2 regions of the Streptomyces sp. NPDC052064 genome follow, and region 2 is predicted to be linked to the other one. Evidence: riboswitches for the same ligand, from Rfam matches in the RefSeq annotation. Region 2 holds a riboswitch; the other holds the start of a gene.
The links. A riboswitch is a leader RNA that binds a small molecule or an ion and turns the genes downstream of it on or off. The one in region 2 is predicted to bind thiamine pyrophosphate.
Positions count from the first base shown of each region.

Region 1 (3,176 bases), on a different contig from region 2:
GCGCCCGACCAGCGCCAGGAACGCCGTGCCGACGACGACCGTCGGCAGCACGAACGGCACGGTCACGACCGCCCGCAGGACCTGCTTGCCCGGGAAGTCGAAGCGCGCGAAGACATACGCGCCGGGGAGCGCGACCAGCAGCGTGAGCGCGGTGGAGACAATCGCCTGCCAGGTGGTGAACCACAGGACGTGCCGGACATCGGACTGCGCCAGCACCTCCCCGATCCGCCCGAACTGCCAGACCCCCTCGACCTTCAGACCGCGCGCGACGATCGCGGCGACGGGGTAGGCGAAGAAGACCGCGAAGAACGCGACGGGCACGGCGATGAGCCCGAGCCGCGCCGCGCTCCCGCGCCGGTCCTCGCGGACGGTTACTTCAGTACGAGCGAGGTCCACGACTTGACCCACTGGTCACGGTTGTCGGCGATCTTCGCCGGATCCATGGTCTCCGGGTCCTTGGCCTGCGGCCCGTACTTCACGAACTCCGGCGGCACCTGGGCGCCCTCGCGCACCGGGTACACGTACATGTTGAGCGGCATGTCCTCCTGGAACCGCTCGCTGATCAGGAAGTCGAGGAACGCCTTGCCGCCCTTGGTGTTCTTCGCGTTGCTCAGCAGCCCGGCGTACTCGACCTGCCGGAAGCAGGTGCCCTGCGCGACCCCGGTCGGTGCCGCGGCCGGCTTCGGGTCGGCGTAGACGACCTCGATGGGCGGCGAGGAGGCGTACGACACGACGAGCGGCCGGTCCCCCTTGGCCTTCTTCCCACTGGCCGAGCCGGAGAACTCCTCGTTGTAGGCCTGCTCCCAGCCGTCGACGACCTTCACGCCGTTGGCCTTGAGCTTCTTCCAGTACCCCTCCCAGCCCCCGTCGCCGTACTTCGCGGCGGTGCCGAGCAGGAAGCCGAGGCCGGGCGAGGAGGTGGAGGCGTTCTCGGTGACCAGGAGGTTCTTGTACTGGGGCTTGACCAGGTCGGCGAGGCTCCGCGGCGGGTCGAGCTTGTGGTCGGCGAAGTACTTCTTGTCGTAGTTGACGCAGATGTCGCCGGTGTCGATGGGCGTGACCCGGTGCTTGTCCTGGTCGGCCCGGTACTCCGGCGCGATCCGGTCCGAGCCCTTCGGCTCGTACGGCTGGAAGAGACCGTTGTCGAGGGCGCGGGACAGCAGCGTGTTGTCGACGCCGAAGAAGACGTCGCCCTGCGGGTTGTCCTTGGTCAGGATGGCCTTGTTCACGGCCTGCCCGGCGTCGCCGTCCTTGAGGACGTTCACCTTGTAGCCGGACTGCTTCTCGAAGGCCGCGATGACGTCCTTCGAGGCGGCCCACGAGTCGTGACTGACGAGGGTCACGGTCTTGGAGTCGCCGGACCCCTGGCCGTCGTCGGACGACCCGCACGCGGCGAGCGCGCCGGCCATGCCGAGCCCGACGACCACTGCCGTCAGCCGCTTCTTGTTGTTGCTCACTGGATTCCTCCTGGAGTGACCAGGAGAAGACGCGGCCCTGCCCGGGACTTGTCGGGGGTCCCGGGCAGGGCGCAACAGCTCGAGTGATGACCGATCTCCCTACCCAGAATGACCTGGGCCAGGTTCGGAGGGTCTGCGGCCGTGTGCCGCACTCTCAGCGCTGTGGCGCTCCCCTGTCGGAATATGAAGGTGTCGGAAATGCAGGTGTGCTTACGCCGGTCAGACTACCGTTCGGTGGCCGCGAGCTGACCACACGCCCCGTCGATCTCCTGACCACGGGTGTCCCGGATCGTCACCGGCACACCATGGGCCGCGATCGCCTCCACGAACGCCTTCTCGTCCTCGGGGCGCGAGGCGGTCCACTTGGAGCCTGGCGTCGGGTTGAGCGGGATCAGGTTCACATGCACGGGCCTGCCCTTGAGCATCCGCCCGAGCCGGTCACCGCGCCAGGCCTGATCGTTGATGTCCCGGATCAGCGCGTACTCGATGGACAGCCGGCGTCCGGACTTCGCCGCGTACTCGAACCCGGCGTCGAGGACCTCGCGCACCTTCCACCGCGTGTTCACGGGGACGAGGGTGTCGCGCAGCTCGTCGTCGGGGGCGTGCAGCGAGATCGCGAGGCGGCACTTGAGGCCCTCGTCGGCGAACCGGTGGATGGCAGGGACGAGACCGACCGTCGAGACGGTGATCCCGCGCTGCGAGAGCCCCAGCCCGTCGGGCTCGGGGTCGGTGAGCCGCCGGATGGAGCCGAGGACCCGGTTGTAGTTGGCGAGCGGCTCGCCCATGCCCATGAACACGATGTTGCTGAGCCGCGCCGGCCCGCCCGGCACCTCACCGTCCCTGAGCGCCCGCATACCGTCGACGATCTGGTGCACGATCTCGGCGGTGGACAGATTCCGGTCGAGCCCCGCCTGCCCGGTCGCACAGAACGGGCAGTTCATCCCGCACCCGGCCTGCGAGCTGATGCACATGGTCACCCGGTCCGGGTAGCGCATCAGCACGGACTCGACGAGCGTCCCGTCGAACAGCCGCCACAGTGTCTTGCGCGTGGTGCCCTGGTCGGTCGACAGATGCCGCACGACGGACATCAGCTCGGGGAGCAGCGCCTCCTGAAGCCGGCCGCGGGAGCCGGCCGGGATATCGGTCCACTGCTCCGGATCGTGCGCGTACCGCGCGAAGTAGTGCTGCGAGAGCTGCTTGGCACGAAACGGCTTCTCCCCGACAGCGGCAACGGCCTCCTTGCGCTCGGCAGGAGTGAGGTCGGCGAGATGCCGCGGCGGCTTCTTGGCTCCGCGCGGGGCTACGAAAGTGAGTTCTCCGGGTGCAGGCATAACCCGTCCAGTGTGGCAGATCAACTCCGGGAGCCCAGGCCAGAGAGGGGTGGGGGCGGTCACCCGTGATCACCGTCTGTCATCGTCGATCAGCTCGCACGGCTCAGGGGCGGCCCAGGGACGGCCCAGGGGGCTCTGCCGTTTTCAGCCCGCCACACGCCAACCGGAATCATGTGTCAAACGTGTCGATGATTCCGGTTCGCGAACACGACGAAGAACACCTCATCGGCGATCCGGGATATGAGATCGCCAAAGGCTTGGGTCATTCGCAATTCCACGAGAGTCGCAGCAAGGCGTTCCCGACGCGGTGCGGGTCTTCGCCGTCCGGCGACGTGCTACGCATAGATGGCCCATTGGGCGTCGGATTGTCGAGGATCAAGAAAAGAGG
Region 1 is NZ_JBVJJE010000008.1:120,741-123,916, forward strand. Features, by position in the region: gene ACZ6TU_RS22465 (ABC transporter permease) at 1-396, opposite strand, end outside; gene ACZ6TU_RS22470 (thiamine ABC transporter substrate-binding protein) at 372-1,409, opposite strand; TPP riboswitch at 1,536-1,642, opposite strand; gene rlmN (dual-specificity RNA methyltransferase RlmN) at 1,682-2,788, opposite strand.
Region 1: another riboswitch for thiamine pyrophosphate. It lies ahead of ACZ6TU_RS22470 (thiamine ABC transporter substrate-binding protein); the one in region 2 lies ahead of thiO (glycine oxidase ThiO).

Region 2 (3,176 bases):
GTCAGCTCCGTCCCGGACGCGACCAGCGACCGCTCCAGCACGTCGAGGCTCGGTGCCCCGCCCGTACCCATGATCAGGCGGGAGGTGAAGGACGTACCACCGAGGACAAACGGATCGTCGGCCATGGTCAGCCTCCTTGGACGGCGGTGAGGACTTCCACGCGGTCCCCCTCGGCCAGGGGGGTGGACGGCCACTGCGCGCGCGGGACGACGGTTTCGTTGAGGGCGGCGGCCACGCCGGACCGCGAGGCGGTGAGCGACCTCACGACGGTGTCGAGAGCCGTACCGGGCCGGACGTCCCGGGGCTCCCCGTTGACGGAGATGTTCATGCGGGCTGCTCCGTGAGTGCGGGGACGGTGCTGAATCGCTTCGGCGTGAAGGGGCGGGCTTCCTCGGGGAGCTCACCGGTCGCCAGGACGTGCGCCATGGCGTCGCCGGTGACCGGCGTGAGCAGGACGCCGTTGCGGTAGTGCCCGGTGGCCAGCAGCAGTCCCTCCAGCCCGGTCGGGCCGAGCAGCGGGGCGTTGTCGGGGGATCCGGGCCGCAGTCCGGCCCGGGTCTCGGTGAGGGGCAGCTCGGTGATGCCCGGGACCAGCTCGTGCGCGTCGCGCAGCAGCTCGTACACGCCGCCCGCGGTCACGGTGGTGTCCCAGCCCAGCTCCTCGCTGGTCGCCCCGACGACCAGCTCGCCGCTCTCGCGCGGCACCAGGTAGACGTGGCTGCCGCGGACGACCGCGCGTACGGTCCGGCTCAGGAACGGCCCGTGCCGCTGCGGCATGGTCAGCCGTACGACCTGCCCCTTCACCGGCCGTACGGGCGGCAGCACGTCCTCCGGGACGCCCGCGAGCCGCCCGCTGAGGCTGCCCCCGGCCAGTACGACCTGCCCGGCGTCCAGCGGGGTGCCGTCGTTCATGACGACGCCCGTGGCCCGGTCCCGCCCGACGGTGAGCCGCTCCGCCCACACCCGGTGGAAGACCACACCGGCACGCTCGCACGCGGCGACCAGCGCCCCGGCCAGCCGCCGCGGGTCGATCTGGTGGTCGCCGTCGACCCGCAGCCCGCCGCGCACACCCGGCGCGAGCATCGGCTCCAGACGCCGGCACTCCCGCCCCGACAGCCACTGCGACTCCAGGCCCGACTGCTGCTGCAAGGCGTGCAGTTCGCGCAGATGGGCCCGGTCGTCGGCGTCCAGGGCCACGGCGAGCGTGCCGCACCGGCGGTAGCCGAGGTCGTGGCCGGTCTGCTCGGTGAGCTCGGCCGCGAAGTCCGGATAGCGCCGGGCGGAGGCGAGATTGAGACCGAGCAGGGTCTGCTCGCCGTAGTGCAGTTCGGTGACGGCGGCCAGCATCCCGGCCGCCACCTGTGCGGCTCCGCCGCCCGGCTCCGGGTCCACCACGGCCGTGGCGAGCCCGCGCTGCGCGGCCCGCCACGCGGTGACCAGGCCGATGATCCCGCCCCCGATGACGAGGACGTCTGACGTTCGCGTACGCGACATGGGCGTCCAGCCCCTCCCTTCGCCGGCATGACCCGGATCAGGTTCGTACGGTCGGAGGCCGCCAGCCTCCCTCTCAGCCCGGTGCGTCCGGGCTCCCGCGAGTGCCTTACGTTGGCCACCCACCCTAGCCCGATGCCGTATGCGGCAGTAAGGGAGCCACCGCCATGGCCCGATCCCTCGACGGTCTCGTCCTCGCCCCTGTCGCCGACCAGGCACCGGGTCAGGTGGGGACGCGCACCCGGTTCACGTACCACGAGAAGGACGGCGAGGTCTGGGCCGAGTACACGGGCGGCGACGTCGTGCGCGGACATCTCGTGGGTACCCGTGAGGGCGACAGGCTGGACTTCCGGTACGTACAACTCAAGGGGGACGGAACCACCTCCTCCGGGCACTGCGTGTCGACGGTCGTGGAACTGCCCGACGGGCGGGTGCGGCTGGAGGAGAGCTGGAAGTGGGAGTCCCAGGCGGGCAGCGGGACGAGCGTTGTGGAGCAGGTCACTGCGCATGAGCGCTGACTGACGGAATGTCAGTTGTCTATGGTGATCAGGTGAGCGAGCAGACGCAGGAACCAGGTTCGTCCGCGCCGCGGCGCGTGGTCGTGGCGGGCGCGGGCATGGCCGGTGTGCAGACCGCCGTCGCCCTGCGCGAGCAGGGCTTCACCGGCACGGTGAGCCTGATCGGCGCCGAACCCCACCAGCCGTACGACCGGCCCCCCTTGTCCAAGGCCGTCCTGCTCGGCAAGGCCGAGGGCTCCGCCTTCGACGTCGACTTCGAGGCCCTCGGTATCGAACTCCGGCTCGGCTGCGAGGTGCAGGGCCTGCGCCCCGGGGATCATGAGCTGGACACCGAGGACGGGCCCCTGCCGTACGACATCCTCGTCGTCGCGACCGGCGCCGAACCGATCCGGCTGACCGGGGCGGAGGGCGTGCCGGGCGTGCATCTGCTGCGCACCCTGGACGACGCCGAGCGGCTGCGGCCGGTGCTGGCCCGTCAGCACGACATCGTGGTCGTCGGCGCGGGCTGGATCGGCGCGGAGTTCGCCACGGCCGCGCGCGAGGCGGGCTGCGCGGTGACCGTCGTGGAGGCCGCCGACCGACCGCTCGCCGGGGCGCTGCCCGCCGAGGTCGCCGCGCCGATGGCCGGCTGGTACGCCGACGCGGGTGCCGTGCTGCGGACGCACGCGCGCGTGGAGCGTGTGGAACCCGGCGCTGTGGTTCTCGACGACGGCTCGCGGCTGCCCGCCGGCGCGGTCGTCGTCGGCATCGGCGCCCGTCCGGCCACGGCCTGGCTGTCCGGCTCCGGGATCGAGCTGGGCACGCACGGCGAGATCGTGGCCGACCAGCACCTGCGTTCGTCGGCACCCGACGTATACGCGGTCGGGGACTGCGCCTCCTTCCCCTCGGGCCGGTACGGCGAGCGCCTGCTGGTGCACCACTGGGACAACGCCCTCCAGGGGCCGCGCACGGTCGCCGTGAACATCGTCGGCCGGGCGTCGGGGGAGACCCCTGCGGTGTACGACCCCGTGCCGTACTTCTGGTCCGAGCAGTTCGGGCGGTTCGTGCAGTACGCCGGGCATCACGCGGCGGCCGACACGACCTTGTGGCGGGGGGACCCGGCCGGACCGGCCTGGACGGTCTGCTGGCTCCGCGGCGACCGGCTGGTCGCGCTGCTGGCGGTAGGCC
Region 2 is NZ_JBVJJE010000003.1:302,892-306,067, forward strand. Features, by position in the region: gene ACZ6TU_RS09250 (thiazole synthase) at 1-125, opposite strand, end outside; gene thiS (sulfur carrier protein ThiS) at 128-328, opposite strand; gene thiO (glycine oxidase ThiO) at 325-1,494, opposite strand; TPP riboswitch at 1,492-1,603, opposite strand; gene ACZ6TU_RS09265 (avidin-fold protein) at 1,659-2,009, shown strand; gene ACZ6TU_RS09270 (NAD(P)/FAD-dependent oxidoreductase) at 2,042-3,176, shown strand, end outside.